4 regions of the Phyllobacterium sp. TAF24 genome follow, and region 2 is predicted to be linked to each of the others. Evidence: riboswitches for the same ligand, from Rfam matches in the RefSeq annotation. Region 2 holds a riboswitch; each other region holds the start of a gene.

Region 1 (5,874 bases), on a different contig from region 2:
GTGGTGTGCCCTCATCGGTGCATATGAATCCCGTGCTTTTGAAACCGCAATCGGAAACCGGCAGCCAGATCATCGTGCAGGGCAAAGTCTGGGGACAGGCCAAAGGGCGTGACTATCAGAAGTTCAAGGCGCAGCTGCTCGATGCTGTTATGGCATCATGGGATATTGTATGTGAGGGCGCTGATCTTGTGATCGTCGAGGGGGCGGGTTCGCCAGCGGAAATTAACCTCAGGGCAGGTGATATCGCCAATATGGGCTTTGCCACCCGCGCCAATGTGCCTGTCCTGCTGGTGGGTGATATCGACCGGGGCGGGGTGATTGCTTCCATCGTCGGGACCCATGCGATCCTGCAACCGGAAGACCGAGATATGATCATCGGCTATCTCATCAACAAGTTTCGCGGTGATGTCTCGCTGTTTGATGACGGGTTGAAAGCCATCACTGAGTTCACCGGCTGGCCTTCTTTCGGCGTCGTGCCGTGGCTGAAGGATGCGGCGCGGTTGCCGGCGGAAGATTCGGTTGTGCTGGAACGTCTGGTGAAAGGCGAGGGCCGGGCGCTCAAGGTCGCGGTGCCGGTGCTTGATCGCATCGCCAATTTTGACGATCTCGATCCGCTGATGGCCGAGCCGCAGGTGGATGTGGTGATGGTGCGCAGCGGCGAGCGGCTGCCGTCCGATGCCGGGCTGGTGATTATTCCCGGTTCAAAATCCACAATCAGCGATTTGCTGCGGTTTCGCGAAAATGGCTGGGACAGGGATCTCGACCTGCACCGGCGGCGCGGCGGTCATATCATCGGCATTTGTGGCGGTTTCCAGATGCTCGGGCGCACGGTACGCGACCCCGATGGCATCGAGGGCAGCGTGACGGAAACCCAAGGGCTCGGGCATCTCGATATCGATACGGTGATGGAACCCGAGAAAACCGTGCGCAATGTCGATGCGCATTCGCTGCAGTTCGATCTGCCGCTGAGTGGTTATGAAATTCATCTGGGCCGGACGACGGGCCCTGATTGTTCCAATCCCGTTGCCCGTATCAATGGTGTGAATGACGGAGCGATATCCAAGGACGGCAAGGTGTTCGGCACCTATCTGCACGGGCTTTTCGGCGCGGATCAGTTTCGTGCGGCGCTGTTGGGGTCGATGGGTATCGCTGCTGACGAGTTTGACTATCGGGCTGGCGTGGATGCCGCGTTGGATAGTATTGCGGGGCAGTTGGAAGAGCTGATTGATATCGATGCGTTGCTTGCATATGCTGCAGGCAGATATTGATGTTTATCCGCCGCATAGGCACCCCCCTCTGTCCTGTCGGACATCTCAGATCAGCCTTCAAAACCATCTTGCACAATCTGCAACACTTCCGGTTGTGCAAAGGCGTTAATGTCAATGTGATCTCCCCCCTTGTGGGGGAGATGCCCGACAAGGGCAGAGGGGGGTGAACGCCGCCGGTTCGTGGTTCGACAAGCTCACCATGAGGGAGTGAGGAGCGTGCAGGGAGTCAAGCTCCGCAACATGGCAAAATAAAACTCCCTTGCATCACCCCTGTCCCTCATGGTGAGCTTGTCGAACCACAAACCACACCCCCACCACTCCCTTACCAAACAACACACATTCAATTGACATTTCTCGTGGGGGATGAATAACGTCCAACCCATGATTGGTTCCCATATTGGTCGAAGGCCAAGGGATCAAAAGGGAATGCGACGGCCGTACCCTGAAGGGCGGTCCCACCGCAGCCGACCCCGCGACTGTAGAGCGGCGAGGATCAATGCAAAGCCTGACGCATATGCAGAGGGCAGCCACTGGGAAACCGGGAAGGCGGCATTGCTTCGACGACCCGTGAGCCAGGAGACCTGCCAGTCATAGAGTGTTTTTCCAGGAAGCACTTAAGGGTAATCCTGCCCAAGAATTGAAGAGTAATGTCTCTTCAGGCCCAGCACGGAGGTTGTTATGGCTGCTCATATGACGCATTCGCTTGTTTTCCCGCCCGCATTCCCTTTGATGGATGGATCGTTGCGGTTGCAATAGCGGCGATGCCTCAACTCAATTCCGGTGTGACTTTCATTCTCGGCGGTGCCCGCTCGGGCAAATCCAGCTTTGCCGAAGGCCTGATCAAGGCGTCGGGCCTTGATGCGATCTATGTCGCAACGGGCAGGGCGTGGGATGAGGAAATGTCTATACGCATTGACCTGCACAAAAAGCAGCGCGGTCCACTATGGCGCACCATAGAAGAGCCGCTTGATCTGCTGGATACCGTGCAAGGGGTGGCTGGCGAGGGCAAGGCGGTTCTTGTCGATTGCCTGACGCTCTGGCTCACCAATCTGATGATGGATGAGCGCAACATCACCGCCGAGACGCGGCAGCTTGTCGAAGCGCTGCCGAAACTTCCGGGTTCGATTGTTCTGGTTTCGAACGAAGTGGGTCTCGGCATCGTTCCGGAGAACCGCATGGCGCGCGATTTTCGCGACCATGCCGGACGTCTCCATCAGGCCGTGGCGCAAGCTGCGGCAACAGTCTATTTCGTGGCAGCCGGGCTGCCGCTCACAATGAAGGGATAGGAATATGCAGGGTCAGAAGATTCCAGCAACAGTCATCACCGGTTTTCTCGGTTCGGGAAAAACCACGATGATCCGCAATCTGCTTGAGAACGCCAATGGCAAGCGCATTGCGCTTATCATCAATGAGTTCGGCGATCTGGGTGTCGATGGCGGTCTGCTCAAGGGCTGCGGTATTGAAGCATGTCGCGATGAAGACGTGATCGAACTGAACAATGGCTGCATCTGCTGCACCGTGGCGGATGATTTCATCCCGACCATGACCAAATTGCTCGATCGTCCTGATCGCTTTGATCATATCGTCATTGAAACATCGGGTCTCGCTTTGCCGCAGCCTCTGGTTGCAGCGTTCAATTGGCCGGAGATCAAGACACAGGTGACGGTTGACGGTGTTGTCACCGTCATCGACGCCTCTGCCGTATCGGAAGGCCGGTTTGCCGATGATCATGACAAGGTTGATGCCCAGCGCATTCAGGATGAAGCGCTTGATCATGACAGCCCGTTGGAAGAACTGTTCGAAGACCAGATTCGCGCTGCCGACCTGATTGTGCTCAACAAGACGGACCTCATCAGTGACAAGCAGCTTGACGGCGTGCGCAGCGATGTACAGAGCCGTTCGTCGCGCTCGCTYAACATGGTTTCGGCCAGTTTTGGCAAGCTCAGCAATGAGCTGCTGCTGGGGCTTGGCGTTGGCACTGAACAGGACATTGCCAACCGCAAATCGCACCATGAAATGGAACATGAGGCGGGTGAAGAGCATGACCACGATGAGTTTGAGAGCTTTGTCGTTGGTCTTGGCCCGGTTGCGGAACCAAAGAGCTTTGTTGAAAAGCTGAAGACCGTTATTGCCGATCACGACATTCTGCGCCTGAAAGGTTTTGCCGATGTTCCCGGCAAGCCCATGCGTCTGGTGGTGCAGGCTGTCGGTACACGCATCGAGCATTACTTTGACCGTGCGTGGAATCCGGGCGAAGAGCGCCAGACGCGTCTCGTCGTTATCGGTCTGCATGATATCGACAATGATGCCATTACATCCGCTGTCACTGCTGCGGCCGTTTAACTGAGGCTGGAAAACTGAATGCATCTCCTGCTTGCCCAGAAAGGCACTATTGCCGAAGGGACCGAGGCTATCGACCTTGGCCAGACGCCGGGAGATGTGTTGTTTCTTTCTGCCGCTGATACGGAACTCGCGAGCCTTGCCTCCGCGCGGCGGCAGGGCGATGGCACGGTGTCGCTGCGTCTTGCCAATATGATGAGCCTGTCGCACCCGATGTCCGTCGACGCCTATGTGGAGCGGACGGCACGCCATGCGAAGTTGATCGTGGTCAGGGTTATCGGCGGCGAAAGCTATTGGCCTTATGGTCTGGAAGCCCTGCATGCCTGCGCCGTCAATCACAAGGTGCAGCTTGCGGTGCTGCCGGGGGATGACAAGCCCGATCCGGGGCTCGACCGGTTTTCAACCATTGCCCGGCATGATCGCGATGCGCTCTGGCATTATCTGCTGGAAGGCGGAGCGCAGAATGCGCAGCGTTTCCTTGATTATTGCGCAGCACTGATTAACGCAGGTGAAAAGCCGCAGGAAGCCGCACCCCTGCTGAAAGCCGGGTTGTGGTGGCCGGGGAAACCAGCGCCTTCGCTGGAAGAAATGCGCAGGAGTTGGCAGGACGGTGCGCCAGTTGTCGCGATCTGTTTCTACCGAGCGCTGGTGCAAAGTGGGCAGACGCAGCCGGTTGAAGCACTGCTGGAAGCATTGCGCGCCAAAGGCCTCAATCCCCTGCCGGTGTTTGTTTCCAGCCTGAAAGACCCGGTTTCCATTGCAACGCTGGAAAGCATTTTCGGGCAAGCGCCACCAGCGGTGGTGCTGAATGCCACGGGCTTTGCTGTGTCCGCTCCGGGTTCTACGCGTAAGCCAACCGTGCTTGAGCATGATGGTGCGATGGTCCTGCAGGTTATCTTCTCCGGCTCCAGTGCCGAGCAGTGGCGTCTGTCCGATCAGGGCCTATCGGCGCGTGATCTGGCGATGAATGTCGCCTTGCCTGAAGTGGATGGCCGGGTTCTTTCGCGTGCGGTTTCGTTCAAGTCGGCACAGCATTTCGACGAGGCTGTAGAGGCCAATATCGTCATGCACGAGCCGCAGGCCGACCGCGTGGCATTTGTGGCTGAGCTGGCATTCAACTGGGCGCGTCTGCGTGAAAGCAAGCCGCAGGAGCGGCGCGTTGCGCTTGTCATGGCGAACTATCCCAATCGGGATGGGCGGCTGGGCAACGGTGTCGGCCTTGATACGCCTGCGGGCACATGGCAGGTGCTGAAATCCCTGCGGGATGCGGGCTATGGTGTCGCCGGTCTGCCAGATAATGGCGAGGCGCTGATCAATCATTTGATGGCGGGTCCCACCAACGCGGCCAGCGATGGGCGCGATATTCGCGAGACGATTTCGCTCAATCAATACAAGAACTTCTTTGACGCGCTTCCCGATGTGATTCAAGCGAATGTGACGGCGCGCTGGGGCGAGCCAAAGGACGATCCATTTTTCCTTGATAGCGCGCGCGGCTTTGCGCTGCCACTGAGCCGGTTTGGTGATGTCCTCGTCGGTATCCAGCCAGCGCGCGGCTACAATATCGATCCGAAGGACACCTACCATTCGCCGGATCTGGTGCCGCCACATGGCTATCTCGCCTTCTATGCTTATCTGCGCACCGTCTATGATGCCCATGCGATCGTGCATGTCGGCAAGCATGGCAATCTCGAATGGCTGCCGGGCAAATCGCTGGCGCTGTCGGAAACCTGTTTTCCCGAGGCGGTGCTTGGGCCTGTGCCGCATATCTACCCGTTCATCGTCAATGATCCGGGTGAGGGCACGCAGGCAAAACGCCGTTCCTCTGCCGTCATCATCGATCATCTGACGCCGCCGCTGACGCGGGCGGAAAGCTATGGCCCGCTGAAAGACCTTGAAGCGCTGGTCGATGAATATTATGAGGCATCGGGCGTTGATCCACGCCGTCTCGTGCGGCTCAAGGTGCAAATCCTGCATCTGGTCAGGGATATCGGTCTTGATAGCGATGCGGGTATTCATGATCATGACCCTGATGATCTCGCCCTGCAAAAGCTTGATGCTTATCTTTGCGATTTGAAAGAAATGCAGATTCGCGACGGCCTGCACATTTTTGGTCTGTCGCCAGAAGGGCGCTTGTTGACTGATCTGGTGGTTGCACTGGCGCGCGTACCGCGCGGTTCGGGCGTTGGCCCCGACCAGAGCTTGCAACGTGCCATTGCTGGCGATCTCGGTTTTGCCGGTTTCGATCCGCTGGATTGTGATATGGCGG
Region 2 (5,874 bases):
GTGCTGAGTGCCACCCTCTCCTATGCCTTTGCCAGTATTCTCGCCAAGCGGTTCAAGGGCATTCCGCCTGCGGTCACTGCAACCGGCCAGATGACTGCCTCGACCCTGATCATGATCCCCGTGGTGCTGTTGTCGGATGGTATTCCAAATTTGGCTGCACCGGATGGCGGCGTCTGGGTCGCAGTCTTCAGCCTTGCGCTTCTATCCACCGCCTTTGCCTATATCCTGTTCTTTTCGATTGTCCGGGCTGGCGGTGCCACCAATGCCTCGCTTGTCACGCTGGTTGTTCCCGTGAGTGCAATCCTGCTTGGAACAATTTTTCTCGGCGAACAGCTCGGCTTAAAGGATTTTGCCGGCATGGCGCTGATCGCCCTCGGCCTTCTGACCATTGACGGCAGGCTGCTTGCCGCACTTAAAAACCGCAAAAAAGATAGAGTTTTCAACAAATCCTAGCGGACTGCGCATGAAACGCGGTGGTGGAATTGCGGCGCAATTGTGTCACAAATCCGTGAGAAACCGCGCATTTTGAGTTTTGGTGCGTTGCAAAAATAAACCAAATCTTCGGTAATTTAATCGTGAATACACGATTTTTTATTCCGTTAAATGCGTTTCATTTCAGAAACTTACGATTGGTGAGCAAAAAATTTCTACTGATGATGTCATCAGACCGTAATATTTCCGCTTTTTCTGTGGCAATTTTCCGTTATGCTAAGGCGGTTAACTGCAGGAGACAAACTATGGGACTTACTCGTTCGATGAACGTCCTCATGATCTGTGCAGCGTTCGCATTTATCGGTGCAATGGTCGTAGGACTCATACCCTGATTGAGAAGAAGAGCGCCGTAGAGATGGTCTCTGACCGTTAAGAAGGTGACATACAAATTGGAATGGCCCGGTTATAGCAACCGGGCCATTTCCATTTCAAATGCACCTTATCCGCGATCAGGCAGCGCCTGCTAATGCGGGTTCCAGCGTGCCGCTGGCTGGACGAATCCCGATGAGGTGGCAGATCGCAAAGGCAAGATCCGCACGGTTCATGGTGTAGAAATGAAAATCCTGCGCACCGCGCTCGACCAGATCCAGGACCTGCTCCGCCGCAACAGCTGACGAGACCAGTGCATGGGTCTGCGGATCATTGTCGAGCCCCTCGAACCGCTCAGCCAGCCATGCCGGAATATGCGTTCCGGCCTTCGAACAGAAATTGGTCACCTGCGTGAAATTATGGATCGGCAGAATGCCCGGCAGGATGGGAATGTAAATGCCTGCCCGGCGCACCTTCTCCACATAACGCTCATAGAGATCGTTTTCGAAGAAGAACTGCGTGATCGCACGCGTTGCACCATTATCGACCTTGCGCTTGAGCATATCGATATCAGTGGCAAAGTCCGGGCTTTCCGGATGCTTTTCCGGATAGGCGGAAACGGAAATGTCGAAATCGGCAAAGGCTTTCAGACCTGCAACCAGATCGGCACCATTCTCATAGCCACCCGGTGTCGGCTTATAATGGGCACCAACGCCGCCAGCCGGATCACCGCGCAGTGCAACGAAGCGCTTCACGCCCATGGCTGCGAATTCACGCACGACGGTGTCGACTTCTTCCTTCGTCGCATCGACGCAGGTCAGGTGCGCTGCCGCATTGACGTCGGTTTCGGTCAGAATACGCTTGATCGTGCGGGCCGTGCGCTCGCGGGTGGAACCACCGGCTCCGTAAGTCACCGAGACAAATTCAGGATTGAGCGGCGCAAGGCGCGTCACAGTCTCCCAAAGGCGCTCTTCCATAACCTCGGTCTTAGGCGGAAAGAATTCGAACGAAACCTTGATATTGGTGCCAAGGTCTGCACGGCGGGATTGGCGGAAAAAGCTCATCAGACACTCTCCGATACGCGGGAGGTTAAAGCGGGATCAGCGATCAGCAAGCGTGGGTCGCGTGCCAGCCACAGTTTGACGGTCAGTTTGTCCTGGTCTTTTGGTTCAAGTTCAATGCTGTCTTCCAGTGCAAGCCCGGCTTCAGTCAGCCAGTCACGCATCTGGTTATCGGTAAAGCCAAGCCGCAAATGAGCATGGCTGTCCCGCAGGAATTCAAGATCGTGCGGGGCAAAATCGACGATCAGCATCCGGCCACCTGCCCGTAGCGCCCGTGCTGCCTCGCGAATTGCTTCGGCAGGGTTATCAAGGAAGTGCAGAACCTGATGAATAGTCACCAGATCAAAGGACTCCCGATCGACGGGTAGCGAATAGACATCACCCTGACGAACCTGCGCATTGGCAATACCCGAGCGGTCGAGATTGGACCGGGCGATGGTCAGCATGTCGCGATTGATATCGATGCCGACACCGCGAATGTAAAGCGGTGCAAACAGCTCAAGCAGTCTGCCAGTACCGGTGCCAACATCAAGCATGGCCTGAAAGGGTGTACGTCCGACGATCTTGGTCAGCGCAGCTTCCACGGCACCATCAGGCACATGCAACGAACGGATAACATCCCAGCTTGTTGCATTTGCGCTGAAATAGGCTGCTGCCCGCTCGCGGCGCTGCAGCTTGACCGAGCCAAGCCGCTCAATATCGCGTTCCAGCAGCGGATCGGATATATCAAGGCGGTCGAGCAATATGCGGGCAATGTCGCCAACGATCAGCGATTCTGCCAGGCGGAAATAGGCCCAGGAGCCTTCCTGATAGCGATTGATCAGATTGGCTTCGAAGAGCAGCTTGAGATGGCGGGAGACACGCGGCTGCGATTGTCCGAGAATGGAGGTCAGATCGGAAACCGTCAAATCACCGCGGGACAACAGCGCCAGAATGCGCAGGCGGCTTGGCTCCGCCGCTGCTTTCAGCGTATCGACCATCAGGTCAAGGTTGAGATCACGTTTGTCCATCGAGCTTTCCTCAAAAGATATAAAGATATGTTTATGTGAGAAATGCGGATTTGGCAAGTTTGTTTTTTGTTGACGGCAAATTTTGTCGCGTCTGAAATAGGCGAGCCAATCGACAGGCGAATCTGTGAGAGTGATGTTATGAGTTCAGGAACCAACCGTCAGCGGGCTATCGGCAAGCAGCTCACATTGCTTCTGCCTGCTGTGCCCTATTCGGATTCCGAACCCATACGCGCCGCCGCCACCGCACCGCATATGAAAACCCTGCCGCCGCCCATCGCCGTCTGGCTTGCGACAGTCGCCCATGTCCGCCACCAGCACACGGATTACGATGCCCTGCGCGATGATGGCTACGATAAGGAATCGGCACGGTTTTTTGTGCTTGAAGCCATCAACCGGAAACTGACGGAATGGCGCGCAACCCGGCTTCTCGACCCCGACGAGGAAGATCCGAGCTGACTGGCCATTGATCTTCAAAAATGAGTTCGCTGAGCGGCAGGCGTTTGCGCCAACCACGTTTTTCCAGTTCCGGGCTCTCATAAAGCTGATCGACATAGCCGATGCACAGATAAGCGATAATCTCGATATGGTCAGGGATACCAAGAATGCGGCGCATATCCTGATCGTGATAGATGCTGACCCAGCCGACGCCAATACCTTCTGCCCGTGCCGCCAGCCACAGGTTCTGCACGGCGCACACGGTGCTGTAGATATCCATCTGCGGATTGTGCGTCCGCCCCAGCACCACGTCCCCGCCGCGCGTCCTATCGCAGGTAATGCAAAGATTAACCGGCGCCTTCACGATGCCTTCCAGTTTCAACGACGCATATAGCGCCTGACGCTCATCGGCAAACATCCCAGCTGCTTCCGCATTGGCACGGGTAAATGCCCTGTGCACCTCGGCCTTGCGCGCTTCATCGCGGATGAGAATGAAGTTCCACGGCTGCATGAAACCCACTGATGGCGCATGATGGGCAGCATCGAGGAGCCGCATCAGCACGTCATCTTCTATAGGTCGTGGCAAAAACTGATCGCGCACATCGCGGCGGGTATAGATGGCTTTGTAGACGGCATCGCGCTCATCACGGGAAAAATCAGCGGCGGTCACAGGACCATGGACAGAATCATGCATTGTTTGCTCCCAACAACGCGAGGGGCCAAAGCCCCGGACACCTCCTCCGCCGTCCATGCGGTTTTGGCTATCTGGTCCGGCCGGTCTTCTGACTGAGGTTCATCTGAACCGCGCGCCTTCCGGATATCTCCGTGGCATTCTGCGCGGCCCATCCCCTTTTACAGCGTTGGGCACGTGCCGGATTTTCACCGGCTTCCCGATTCTCCTGCAAGCAGGCACCGAACCGGCTTTCATTCGCCATAAATTCTGAAAAGACGCAAGTATCAGCCGGGATAAATCCATTGCTCCGGCAGACGCGCATCGACTTTTTCACCCGCATTGATGATACCCGGCACTTCAACCCAGGCGACAACCCCACGCAGGCGCTTCGATGCCTTGACGAAATCAAGTGCTGTGGTGGTGTGATCGCGCGTCTGCGCGCTTTCGGCGATGGAACGCCCGGCAACCTTGCAGGGTGCGTTCTGGCCATCCACCTTCAACGTCACCCCGCCTTCGAAGAACAGCAGCGTGCGCGGCGGCAGCATGGAAAGCGAGGCAATACCATCGACCAGCATATTGGCGCCGATCCATTCCGGCTTGATTTCCGCAAGGCCCATGGTCTTGGCAATCGTTTCAAGCTCGTCAGCTGCCAGAATGGAAATATGCCGCTCATTGCGCATTTCAGTGCCACGCGGATACCACGGCTCGCGTCCACCGGAGCGGCGGGTAAGGCCAGCATGATAATCGCCGCGTATACCCTCAAAGGTAAGATCAAGCATTTCGGACGCGGCAGTGACAAAACTGTCCTTGGGCGCCTGAAATACACCACTGACCCGGCCGGCAATCTTGCGGGCAGGAATAATGTGAGTTGTGGTTGCGAAAAGATCAGTCATGACAACGGCGCTCCATGCAATCTGCCGCATCTTAGGAAAATTGAATATTAAAACCAGCCAATATCACTGATGGAAATGTCAAAATCGGTGATGGGAGGGTGTTGCCACCCTCCCGATCTTTTTAGCGCGCCCGCTCTTTTTAACGAGTGAGGGGCTTATAGCTCGGACGCTTTGGATTGACGCTGTCTGGTCCCAGACGGCGAATCTTATCGTTCTCATAATCCTCGAAGTTGCCTTCGAACCATTCGACGTGGCTATCGCCTTCGAATGCCAGAATATGCGTTGCCAGCCGGTCGAGGAACATACGATCGTGGCTGATGATAACGGCGCAGCCAGCATATTTTTCCAGCGCATCCTCAAGAGCCGCCAGCGTTTCCGTGTCCAGATCATTGGTCGGTTCGTCGAGGAGCAGCACATTGCCGCCCGATTGCAGCATCTTGGCAAGGTGAACGCGGTTGCGCTGACCACCGGAGAGATTGCCAACCTTCTGCTGCTGATCGCCACCCTTGAAGTTGAACGCCGAAACATAGGCGCGCGAATTCATCTCGTTCTTGCCGATCTTGATGATTTCATTGCCGCCGGAAATTTCTTCCCAGACGTTCTTTTCGGCGACAAGATGATCGCGGCTCTGGTCGACATAACCAAGATGAACCGTTTCACCGACGCGGATCGAACCGGAATCCGGCTTTTCCTGTCCAGTGATCATCTTGAACAGCGTGGTCTTACCCGCACCGTTTGGCCCGATGATGCCAACAATGCCGCCCGGAGGCAGTTTGAAGGTCAGGTTTTCAATGAGAACGCGATCACCGAAAGACTTGGTGAGGTTTTCGGCTTCGATAACCACCTGTCCCAAGCGCTCGCCTGCGGGGATGATGATCTGTGCGTCGCCCGGACGCTGATCATTGGCGGCATCAACCAGCGCATCATAGGCCTTGATACGCGCCTTCGACTTGGCCTGACGGGCCTTCGGGCTGGCGGAAATCCATTCGCGCTCGCGCTCC
Region 3 (5,874 bases), on a different contig from region 2:
CCGGGTGCATCGCCTTGGCCATCTTGACGATCGCCTCGATATTGGCGGGGCCGGGCGTCAGTTCCGCATAGCGCAGGGCGACGAAGCGATTGTTTTTCACCGCGTCGGTTTCCTTCATCGCCGGATGCGATTTGAGGAAGTCGAGCAGTTTCTGGTAGCCCGCATCATCCTGATAATCGAGGAGAACGAGAAACTCAGGATTGCGTGTGGCCACGGTTTCCCACGAGGTGGTGCCCCAGCTTGTGTCGAGATCGGCCATGATATTGCTGCCACCGGCTTCGCTGATCATCGCCGTCGGAATGGCGAATTTGCCTGCGGTGAACGGCTTGTCCTCGCCGGAATCATAGAGGAACACACGGGTGCCGCTCTTGTCGCCGATCTTGGCCTTCAGGTCGGCAAGCTCGGCCTTCCAGCCGCTGACCAGCTCGTTTGCATCATCTTCCTTGCCGAAAATCTTGCCGAGCTTTTCCATGTCGCCATAGAGCAGGTCCATGGAGGCGGCTGGCCGGTTCTTGTCGAGATGAATGCAGCTTTCAGTCAGCTCCAGCGTCTTGATGCCATGCGGCGCGAGCGTGTCAGGCGTGACTTCACCGCCGGGCTTCATGCCATAGTTCCAGCCCGCAAAGAAAAAGTCCGGCTCAACGGCGACGAGATTTTCCAGCGTCGGATATTTGGGCGCAAGTTCCGGGATGGACCCCTGCTGCTTTTTGAAGGCGTCATCCAGCTTGTACCAGCCGGTAATGCCCGAAACGCCAACTATTGACGGCTGCAAATGCAGGGCGAAAGCCATCTCGCTCATATTGATGTCCTGAATGACCGCGCGCTTGGGAGCGGCATCAAAGGTCAGCGGCTTGCCGCAGCTGTCGACGGTGACAGGAAACGCCCAAGCGGGCGCTGAGAGCACCGATAAGGTGAGGGCGAGCAGCATTCTTTTCATCAAATTCTCCGTAGCTGAGCAGATTGTATTGTTGTTGTTGGTTCCGGTGCTTCGAACACCATGAGGTCGCGATCCTGCGAGGGATGGCGCAGGCGCAATACGTCGAGATCAAAGACATCGCTGACAATGCGCGGCGTCAGGGTTTCATCAGGCGTGCCAATGGCAACCAGCTGTGCGCTGTGCATGACGGCGACATGGGTGGCGAAGGGCGCGACAAGCGGCAGGTCATGCAGCACCGCGATGACAGTCACATCCAGTCCGGCGACAAGCGCCAGCAATTCGCTGCGTGCTTTCGGATCGAGATGATTGGTGGGTTCGTCCAGAAACAGAATATCAGGCTGCTGGGCAATGGCGCGGGCCAGTTGCACGCGCTGCCTTTCACCGCCGGAGAGCGAACCTATGGGGCGGCGGGAAAACTGGGCAACCTTGGCACGCAGCAGCGCTTCCGCCACGATATCGCGATCTCCGGCCTTGGTCAGAGCGCCCATATGCGGAATACGCCCAAGCGAGACATAATCCTCCACCAGCAACTGATGGTCAGGCGCATCGGTCTGACCGACAAAGGCGAAGCGCCTTGCCCTTTCTCTGGGCTTCAACCGTTCAATAGGGGTGCCTTCGATGTAAACACTGCCGGAGGAGGGGCGCAGCAGCCCCGCCAGCATGCGCAGCAGTGTGGATTTTCCAGCACCATTCGGGCCGATAATGGCAAGGCGCGAACCTCGTTCGATATCGAGCGAGGTTTCGTCCACAAGTGTCTGGCCGGACGTGCGAAATGTCACATCGTCGGCGCGCATGACAATCTCGCTCATGGGCTGATGATGTCCGTGACTGCAGGCAAAACACATGGTGCTGGGTCCCAAATCGGTAAACTCTGTCGTGCCATATCAGGCGCATTATTGTCGTATAGTAATGTTATAACATTGGTCAATGCCTGCCGTGTCATAGATGTGCGGGAATGCGTGCGAGTGTCTTGTCGTAAAGGCCTGCCGGGCGCTGTGATGCTTTGGACCAGCCGTCATCAAGCCCGTGATACATCCGGGCAAAATCGATGAGGTCGGCAAAGTTGGCGTCGGGACAGATATCGCCAAAGAGATATTGCGCCTTGTCGGGGGATCGAAACGCGACGGTGCAGGGATGTCCGCAGCCCGCCATGCAGCCAACGCCGCGCACCTCATAGGCGGGATTGCCATCAAGTTCCGCCGCAAGCCTGTCGACAAGGTCCTGCCCCGGCCGTGACTGGTCATCGGCTGACTTGCACAGGGTGCAGACAATAATCTGGTGGGTGGGCGTGCTCATGCCTGTCCGCTGCCTCAAAGACAGGGGTTGGGGAACGCAGCCAATGCACCATCGCGACAATGCGGGAGAGACATCGCATCGCTCCCGGCACACCCCGTCCGGTTCGAATTTCAAGTGTGATGGCAGGTCTCCTGGCTCGCGGGTCTCAGCTTTGCCTTGCCTTCCCGGTCTTTCAACCAGTGGCATGTCAGGCATCGCTCACCGCTTACAGTTGCGGGGGCAGCCACGGTCTCGGTCCCTTTTGGGTACGCCTCACCGTGTTCCCTTTTCATCTCCGGCGTTGTCTTGCCGGAGAAACCATCGGCGCGGATGCTATGCGGCCAGCCCTGCTGTTGCAAGCACGTTTATGCGGCAATTTTTAACGCTGCCAAAATTTTTGGCAAATGAAAGATTTCAATTGGCTGACAACTCGGTAGAGTGCTGGGAGTATTTGTGGAATCGTAGCTTTTGAGGCGACATGGCAATTCACGCAGCAGTCTACCACCTGACGCACTACAAGTATGACCGGCCCATCATGCTCGGGCCGCAAATCATCCGGCTCCAGCCAGCGCCGCATTCGCGAACCAAAGTTCTCAGCCATTCCCTGAAGGTCAGTCCAGCCAACCACTTCGTCAATCTGCAACAGGACCCCTACGGCAATTTCCTTGCCCGCTTCGTTTTCCCCGAGCCGGTGACGGAATTGAAGATCGAGGTCGATCTCATCGCCGATATGACAGTCTACAATCCGTTCGATTTCTTTGTGGAGCCTGTCGCGGAGACGTGGCCTTTCAGCTATCCACAGGAAATCAGCGACGATCTGTCGATCTATATGAAGCCGGAATCGATGGGGCCGCTGGTCTCGAATTTCCTCGCAACGATTGATCGCAGCCCGACCAATACGGTGAATTTCGTCGTCGATCTCAACGCGCGCATCCAGCGGGAAGTCGGCTATGTCATCCGCATGGAAACCGGCGTGCAGGAGCCGGAGGCGACGCTTGGCCTGCGCTCCGGGTCGTGCCGCGATTCAAGCTGGCTGCTGGTGCAAGTGCTGCGCAATCTTGGGCTCGCCGCGCGGTTTGTCTCCGGCTATCTCATTCAGTTGAAGCCTGATCTCGTTGCCATTGATGGTCCTGCCGGGACGGACAAGGACTTTACCGATCTGCATGCCTGGTGCGAGGTCTATCTGCCCGGTGCTGGATGGATCGGCCTTGATCCGACATCCGGCCTTTTGACCGGCGAAAGCCATGTGCCGCTGGCTGCCACTCCGCATTATCGCAACGCCGCGCCGATTTCAGGTATGGCGGAATTTGCCAATGTGGAATTCGGCTTTGATATGCGCGTTGACAGGGTTTCCGAACATCCGCGCATTACCAAGCCGTTTTCGGATGAATCATGGAACGCGCTCGATGCCCTTGGCGAACAGGTGGATGCTATCCTCAAAGAGCGCGATGTGCGGCTGACCATGGGCGGCGAGCCGACATTCGTCTCCATCGATGATTTTGAGTCAGGCGAATGGAACACCGATGCGGTCGGCCCCACCAAGCGGGAAAAGGCCGACAAGCTTATCCGGCGGCTGCGCGAGCGCTTTGCGCCCGGCGGCTTCCTGCATTACGGGCAGGGCAAATGGTATCCCGGCGAAAGCCTGCCGCGCTGGACGTTCTCGCTCTACTGGCGCAAGGACGGTAAGCCGATCTGGGTCAATCCTGACCTGATTGCGCCTGAGAACAGCACGGCCGATATAAAGCCTGATGATGCCGGAAAGCTCCTGCTGGCGCTGGCGGATGAGCTTGGCGTTGAACAGGAAATGGTGGCGCCTGCCTATGAAGACCCGGCTGAATGGATCGTCAAGGAAGGCAATCTGCCTGATAATGTCGATCCCTCCAATTCCAAGCTGAAAGACCCGGAAGAACGCAGCCGTATCGCCCGGGTTTTTGAACGTGGCCTCACCGAGCCAAGCGGTTTTGTGCTGCCGGTGCAGCGCTGGAACAGCCTTGCTTCCGGGCCGCGTTGGCGCAGTGAAAAATGGACGACACGGCGCGGCAAGCTGTTTCTCGTGCCGGGGGATTCGCCTGTCGGCTACCGCCTGCCGCTCGGCGCGCTGCCGCATGTGCCGCCGTCCGATTTCCCCTATATCGTCCCGGTTGACCCTTCGGTTGAGCGCGGTGCACTGCCAGACCCCTCGCCACGGGCAGCACAACGCGCAGCAGAACATCCACTGACCGTTGCGTCGTTCACAGCCGCTGAAGGCAATCAACAGGAGCGGGTGGAGCAGGAACTGGGCGAAATTGGCGGCGCAGTGCGCACGGCCATATCGGTTGAGCCGCGTGATGGACGCCTGAGCGTATTCATGCCGCCGGTTGAGGCACTTGAGGATTATCTGGAACTGGTTGCCGCAGCGGAAGCTGCCGCCCACAAGCTCGGCCTGCCCGTGCATATCGAAGGCTACGGCCCGCCGCAGGATCACCGGATCAATGTCATCCGCGTTGCGCCCGACCCCGGGGTGATCGAGGTCAATATCCACCCCGCTGCCAACTGGCGCGACTGCGTGGAGACGACCGAGGCGATCTATGAGGAAGCCCGCCAGACACGGCTGGGCGCTGATAAATTCATGATCGACGGTCGCCATACCGGTACCGGCGGCGGCAATCATGTGGTTGTGGGCGGCGAAACACCCAACAACAGCCCGTTTCTGCGCCGTCCTGATCTTTTGAAAAGCCTTGTCCTGCATTGGCAGCGCCATCCCTCGTTGTCCTACATGTTTTCAGGCCTGTTCATCGGTCCGACCAGTCAGGCCCCGCGCCTTGACGAGGCGCGGCATGACAGCCTGTATGAGCTTGAGATCGCCTTGGCGCAGGTGCCGCGACCGGGTGAGGGCACGCCGCCTCTGCCATGGCTGGTCGACCGGCTCTTCCGCAATCTCCTGGTGGATGTCACCGGCAACACGCACCGCTCCGAGATTTGCATCGACAAGCTGTTTTCGCCCGATGGGCCCACAGGGCGGCTTGGTCTGGTCGAATTTCGTGGCTTCGAAATGCCGCCCAATGCGCGCATGAGCCTTGCCCAGCAATTGCTGATCCGCGCGCTGATCGCCCGGTTCTGGAACAATCCGATACAGGGCAGTTTCGTGCGCTGGGGCACGTCATTGCATGACCGCTTCATGTTGCCCGCCTTTGTCTGGCAGGATTTTCTCGATGTGCTCGCTGATCTGCGCGAGAACGGCTTTGATTTCCGCCCCGAATGGTTCGAAGCGCAGCTGGAGTTCCGCTTTCCTTTCTGCGGGGAAATCGAGAATGAGGGCGTCAAGCTGGAAATACGTCAGGCGCTTGAACCATGGCATGTCATGGGTGAACAGGGCGCGATTGGCGGTACAGTGCGCTTCGTTGATTCATCCGTGGAGCGGCTTCAGGTCAAGGTCGATGGCTTTAACCCGGCCCGCTACAGCGTGGCATGCAACGGGCGCGAAGTGCCGCTGAAAATGACCGAAAAACAAGGCACGGCGGTGGCTGGCGTGCGCTACAAGGCATGGCAACCGCGCTCCGGCCTGCATCCGATGATCCCTGTCAATACGCCCTTGGTGTTCGATATTTACGACCAGTGGTCGCAGCGAGCCATTGGCGGTTGCGTCTATCATGTCGCACACCCGGGCGGGCGCAGCTATGATA
Region 4 (5,874 bases), on a different contig from region 2:
CATTCAGATTCACTCGGGGCCGATTGAAAACATCAAACCAATGGGTCCCTGGCTCAATATCCTTGATGAAACGTTTCATATGCATCTGCGGCTTGATCACATCGCGGAAGTTTGGGCCGTTCGCAAACCGACCAAGGACGGTCATGTAACGTCGCTCGAAGCCTATGGTGCCGAAGGTGAGATGATCATCCAGTTCTTTGGCAAGCGGCATGAGGGTTCCGTTGAGCGTGCCGACTGGCGCCAGCTCGTTGAAAACCTTCCCCGCATCATGCGCTCGGCGGCATAAGGAAATGAACATGTTTTCCAGAAACCGAAAACTCCGCCTTGCTGCTTCGTTTGCCGGGTTGCTGACATTGTCTTTGTCCCATGGCATCGCTTCAGCAGAAGAAGTAACCGGACGCCTTCCCGATGCAAGCCGCGTGGTTTCCATCGGCGATTCCATTACTGAAATTGTCTACGCACTGGGTGAAGAAGGCCATCTGGTCGGCCGCGATCAGACAAGCACCTATCCGGAAGCAGCACGAAAATTGCCCGACGTGGGCTACATGCGTGCGCTTTCGCCCGAAGGCGTGCTCTCTATCAACCCGACGGCCATAATTGCCGTCGAGGGCAGTGGCCCGAAAGAGACGATCGACGTCCTCAAAAAGGCCAGTGTTCCTTTTGTTTTCGTACCTGAGGACTATACGGGGAAAAGCATTACTGCGAAAATCCGCGTCGTGGGCGCGGCGCTTGGCGTCGATGACAAGGCTGAAAAGCTGGCCGCGCAGGTCGAAAAGGATTTGCAGGCATCCGAAGACGCAACCAAGAACATCAAGAACCGCAAGCGCGTTTTGTTTGTGCTGAGTGCGCAAGGCGGCAAGATCATGGCTTCAGGCACCAAGACGGCGGCCAATGGTATTATAGCACTCGCAGGCGCTGACAATGCGATCACGGAATATCCGGGTTACAAGCCGCTGACCGATGAAGCAATCATCACCGCCAAGCCCGATGTCATTCTGGTCATGGACCGCGGCGGCGATCACTCATCCGACAATGCCGACCTTCTTGCCAATGCGGCGATATCAGCCACACCGGCTGGCAAGGACAAGAAGATCATTCGTATGGGCGGTCAATATCTGCTGGGTTTTGGCCCGCGTGCGCCCAAGGCAATCCATGAGCTGGCAGAAGCTATATACGGCGACGAACTAAGCCAATGAGCGAGGCAATCTTGAGAAAACCTGCCGTCCTTGCCTCCGCGCGGGGCGGCAAAAAACTGCGTCCGGATGGTGACAGATCTGCGCTTGCGCGCGCAGTCATTGCCTGTCTCGGCGTCGTGCTCATCGCCACTATCATTTTCAGCCTTGCCTTCGGCGCCTCCGATGCGTCTGTTATCGCTGTCGTAAAGTCCCTTATTTCAGGGGCTGACGGCACGGAAAGCGCACTTTCTGTCAGAGATCGCATCATTATCTATGATATCCGGCTGCCGCGCGTTATTCTCGGGGCATTGATCGGCGCTTCACTCGCCGTGTCCGGTGCAGTCATGCAGGGCCTTTTTCGCAATCCACTGGCAGATCCCGGCATTGTTGGCGTATCGGCGGGTGCGGGTCTGGGTGCAGTCAGCGTGATCGTATTGGGTGGAACCATTTTTGCGCCTGTTGTTGCTTTGTTTGGGCTTTACGCACTGCCGCTTGCTGCGTTTTTCGGCGCCTTGGCCTTCACCCTTGTTCTATACCGCGTGGCAACGCGGCGGGGGCAAACGTCCATCGCCACGATGCTGCTCGCCGGTATAGCACTTGGTGCCATGGCCGCTGCTTATATCGGGGTTCTTGTTTATGTCGCCGATGACAAGCAGTTGCGTGACCTGACATTCTGGAGCCTCGGTTCGCTTGCCGGTGCCAGCTGGATCAAGATTCTTGCGTCAGGGCCGTTGATTGCGTTCGCACTTGTTATTTCACCTTTCCTTGCCCGTGGCCTCAATGGTCTGGCATTGGGAGAGGCATCAGCCAGCCATCTCGGCATTCCCGTCCAGCGTTTCAAACACATTGCCATTGTCACAGTTGCGGCGGCAACAGGCGCATCAGTTGCCGTTAGCGGTGGTATCGGCTTTGTCGGCGTTGTTGTCCCACATCTTCTGCGCCTCGTAATCGGTCCGGATCATCGTTACCTGCTGCCAGCCGCTGCGCTGCTTGGCGCAAGCTTGCTGCTGATTGCCGATGCAGTGAGCCGCACAATCGTTGCCCCATCAGAACTGCCCATCGGCATTGTCACTGCTGCCGTTGGCGCTCCCTTCTTCCTATGGATATTGCTGCGTCGTCGCGGCATTCTGGACCTATGACCATGATCCGCGTTTCCAATGTCTCCGTGTCGCTTGGCCGAAGCAAGATTGTCGAAGACGTATCCTTTGATGCAGGGGCAGGTGAGTTCACCGTTATCGTCGGCCCCAATGGTTCGGGGAAAACGACATTGATGCGTGCTCTCTCCGGTGATCTGCCCTATGAGGGCACAATCAGCATCAATGGCACCCTGATCAGCCAGTTGAAACTCTGGCAGATGGCGGCTATGCGGGCGATCCTGCCGCAATCCACCTCGCTGTCTTTCCCGTTCACCGTGCGGGAAATCGTCAAGCTCGGAATGACCAGCGGCCGCTCCGGCGCGGCGCGTCATGCCGTGGATACCCTGCCGGATGAAGCACTCGAACGGGTCGACCTTGCAGGCTTTGGTGGGCGTTTTTATCAGGAACTCTCCGGCGGCGAACAACAGCGGGTGCAACTGGCGCGGGTTCTCTGCCAAGTCTGGCAACCGGTGCTTGATGGCCAGCCTCGCTTCCTCTTCCTCGATGAGCCGGTTTCCAGCCTCGATATCAAACACCAGCTCATTATCATGCAGATTGCCCGCGATTTTGCTGATCGTGGTGGCGGCGTCATTGCAATTCTGCATGATCTCAACCTCACATCCATGTTTGCCGACCGTATTGTGGTTATGCATGAGGGCCATGCTGATACTGTGGGAACACCGACGCAAGTCTTGACGGATGACCGCATCTTGCGTGTTTATGAATGTGCGCTCAAAGTGGGCGGTCTGCCCGGCAAATCCGTACCATTTGTTTTGCCTCAATCTGCGATCCTCTGAGTTAGCGAAGATATCGCCATCTACCTATTGACTGCAGATGGCGATTTGATACTAAATATAGATGTTATGGTTCTGCCGAGTCGCAAGACCGGGAGCTAAGAGGGAAGCCGGTGAGGTGTCGTTGACATTGATGCCGGCGCTGCCCCCGCAACTGTAAACAGCGAGTTGTTGTCGATAATGCCACTGAAGCCGCACCCTTAAGGTGCAATCGCTTCGGGAAGGCCGACACCAGCGCCGACCTGTGAGCCAGGAGACCTGCCCTAACATGATGAACGTCCACGGGCGGGGTGTCCCGGTGTGTCGCTTGCAATGGTCAGTTTCTGACCTGTTCTTTGCACGCGTGCGCTCGACCTTTGCCCCCAACATTTGGGGTATAAGCACATGTCTCTTTCTCTTGAAACCACCCGTACCGATGGTCACGCACCTGTTCGCGCTGGCGAAAAGCCATCATCCTCGACAGAACCCGGCTACCGCGTCATCCGCCGCAATGGTTCGGTGACACCGTTTGATCCCCTGAAAATCACAGTCGCCTTGACCAAGGCTTTCCTCGCGGTTGAGGGCAATATCGCCGCTGGCTCGCGCCGTGTGCATGATGTGGTTGAAGGTCTGACCTCAGACATCGTGACAACATTGAAGCGCCGCAGCAGCGAAGGCCGTCTGTTTCATATTGAGGATGTGCAGGATCAGGTTGAGCTTGCCCTTATGCGCAGCGAGAACCACAAGGTTGCACGCGCCTATGTTCTCTACCGGGAAGAGCGCACGCGGGAACGCGCCAAACTGGCGGAGCCAGCGGCCGAAATAGGCCCATCGTTCAGCGTTACCTTGCTCGACGGCACCAAAGCGCCGCTCGATGACATTCGTCTCGCCCGCATCATCAATGAAGCCTGTGAAGGTCTGGAAGGGGTCAGTGCCACACCCATTCTCAGCGAGACCCAGCGCAATCTTTACGACGGCATCACGCTCGATGAGCTGTCGCTTGCGCCTATTCTGGCAGCGCGCACGCTGGTTGAAACCGAGCCGAATTACTCCTTCGTTACCGCCCGTCTGCTCCTCGACAAGCTGCGCCGTGAAGCATTGAGCTTTGTCTTTGGCCGGGCCGAGCAGGCAACCCAGCATGAAATGGCGGAACGTTATGCAGATTATTTTCCGGCCTATGTAAAAGCTGGCATTGAAGCCGAACTGCTCGACCCGGAACTGGCTCGTTTCGATCTCAAGAAGATTGCCGCTGCCTTGAAACCGGAACGCGACCTGCAATTCCAGTATCTCGGCTTGCAGACGCTTTATGATCGCTATCTCCAGCAGACACGCGGCATCCGGTTTGAATTGCCGCAAGCGTTCCTGATGCGCGTTGCCATGGGACTTGCGATCCGCGAGATCGACCGCGAAGCGCGCGCCATCGAATTCTACAATCTGTTGTCGTCCTTCGACTTCATGGCGTCCACGCCAACATTGTTCAACTCGGGCACCTTGCGCCCGCAGCTATCCTCCTGTTTCCTGACCACCGTCGCCGATGATCTCGACGGCATCTTCAAAGCCGTGAAGGACAATGCCCTGCTGGCGAAATACTCAGGCGGTCTTGGCAATGACTGGACGCCGGTGCGCGGCCTTGGCGCCCACATCAAAGGCACCAATGGCGAAAGTCAGGGTGTGGTGCCATTCCTCAAAGTCGCCAATGACACGGCCATCGCGGTCAATCAGGGTGGCAAGCGCAAGGGTGCCGTCTGCGCCTATCTCGAAACTTGGCATGTCGACATCGAAGAATTTCTCGATCTGCGCAAGAATACCGGCGATGACCGCCGCCGCACCCATGATATGAACACCGCCAACTGGGTGCCTGATCTGTTCATGAGCCGTGTTGAAGCGGATGCGCAATGGACCCTGTTCTCGCCGGATGAGACGCCTGATCTGCACGATCTCTATGGCGCCGCATTCAAATCCGCCTATGAGGCCTATGAAGCCAAGGCTGCGCGCGGTGAAATTCGTGTGTTCCGCACCATCAGGGCATTGGACCTGTGGCGCCGTATCCTGACCATGCTGTTCGAAACAGGCCATCCATGGGTGACTTTCAAGGACCCTTGCAATATCCGCTCGCCGCAGGGCCATGTCGGCGTCGTACATTCTTCGAACCTGTGCACGGAGATCACGCTTAATACATCCAAGGACGAAGTTGCGGTCTGCAATCTCGGCTCCATCAACCTTGCCAATCACATTGGCAGTCAGGGCCTTGGTCTGGAACGTTTGGCCCGCACGGTCGCAACAGCGATGCGGATGCTCGACAATGTGATCGACATCAATTTCTACACCATTCCCGAAGCGCGCCATTCCAATCTACGTCACCGTCCCGTTGGCCTTGGGCTGATGGGTTTTCAGGATGCCCTGCAAGCCTTGCGCATTCCCTATGCATCCAATGAGGCCGTGGCTTTCGCTGATCTGAGCATGGAAGCGATTTCCTACCACGCCATTTCCGCGTCGGTGGACCTCGCCAGCGAACGCGGCAGCTATCCAAGTTTCAACGGCTCGCTCTGGTCAAAGGGTATTCTCCCCATCGACTCCATCGAACTGCTCGATCAGGCCCGCACAGCAGCCGGTGCCAAGCTTTCCATGGATCGCAGCACGACCCTAGATTGGGAAGCCCTGCGCAAGCGGGTGAAGAAGACAGGCATGCGCAATTCCAACACCATGGCGATTGCACCAACTGCCACGATCTCAAACATCTGCGGTGTCGCCCAGTCCATCGAGCCCGCCTATCAGAACCTCTTCGTCAAA

Evidence for each region. Region 2 has a riboswitch for cobalamin ahead of bluB (5,6-dimethylbenzimidazole synthase). Riboswitches for the same ligand answer to the same signal wherever they lie in the genome.
Region 1: it holds a riboswitch for cobalamin, as region 2 does, so the genes downstream of both, cobU (bifunctional adenosylcobinamide kinase/adenosylcobinamide-phosphate guanylyltransferase) here and bluB (5,6-dimethylbenzimidazole synthase) in region 2, are expected to answer to the same signal.
Region 3: it holds a riboswitch for cobalamin, as region 2 does, so the genes downstream of both, AB4Y96_RS23365 (DUF1636 family protein) here and bluB (5,6-dimethylbenzimidazole synthase) in region 2, are expected to answer to the same signal.
Region 4: it holds a riboswitch for cobalamin, as region 2 does, so the genes downstream of both, AB4Y96_RS04205 (ribonucleoside-diphosphate reductase subunit alpha) here and bluB (5,6-dimethylbenzimidazole synthase) in region 2, are expected to answer to the same signal.

What each region holds. Positions count from the first base shown of each region.
Region 1 is NZ_JBFRDN010000026.1:15,025-20,898, reverse strand. Features, by position in the region: gene AB4Y96_RS19765 (cobyric acid synthase) at 1-1,268, shown strand, start outside; cobalamin riboswitch at 1,638-1,871, shown strand; gene cobU (bifunctional adenosylcobinamide kinase/adenosylcobinamide-phosphate guanylyltransferase) at 2,030-2,554, shown strand; gene cobW (cobalamin biosynthesis protein CobW) at 2,559-3,611, shown strand; gene cobN (cobaltochelatase subunit CobN) at 3,630-5,874, shown strand, end outside.
Region 2 is NZ_JBFRDN010000009.1:21,925-27,798, reverse strand. Features, by position in the region: gene AB4Y96_RS09940 (DMT family transporter) at 1-453, shown strand, start outside; gene metF (methylenetetrahydrofolate reductase [NAD(P)H]) at 942-1,865, opposite strand; gene AB4Y96_RS09930 (ArsR/SmtB family transcription factor) at 1,865-2,872, opposite strand; gene AB4Y96_RS09925 (DUF2293 domain-containing protein) at 3,011-3,328, shown strand; gene bluB (5,6-dimethylbenzimidazole synthase) at 3,261-4,001, opposite strand; cobalamin riboswitch at 4,063-4,239, opposite strand; gene AB4Y96_RS09915 (MOSC domain-containing protein) at 4,265-4,873, opposite strand; gene ettA (energy-dependent translational throttle protein EttA) at 5,013-5,874, opposite strand, start outside.
Region 3 is NZ_JBFRDN010000038.1:28,245-34,118, reverse strand. Features, by position in the region: gene AB4Y96_RS23375 (ABC transporter substrate-binding protein) at 1-937, opposite strand, end outside; gene AB4Y96_RS23370 (ABC transporter ATP-binding protein) at 937-1,746, opposite strand; gene AB4Y96_RS23365 (DUF1636 family protein) at 1,877-2,233, opposite strand; cobalamin riboswitch at 2,338-2,550, opposite strand; gene AB4Y96_RS23360 (transglutaminase family protein) at 2,691-5,874, shown strand, end outside.
Region 4 is NZ_JBFRDN010000003.1:148,964-154,837, forward strand. Features, by position in the region: gene AB4Y96_RS04185 (hemin-degrading factor) at 1-286, shown strand, start outside; gene AB4Y96_RS04190 (heme/hemin ABC transporter substrate-binding protein) at 291-1,196, shown strand; gene AB4Y96_RS04195 (FecCD family ABC transporter permease) at 1,193-2,314, shown strand; gene AB4Y96_RS04200 (heme ABC transporter ATP-binding protein) at 2,317-3,108, shown strand; cobalamin riboswitch at 3,159-3,385, shown strand; gene AB4Y96_RS04205 (ribonucleoside-diphosphate reductase subunit alpha) at 3,490-5,874, shown strand, end outside.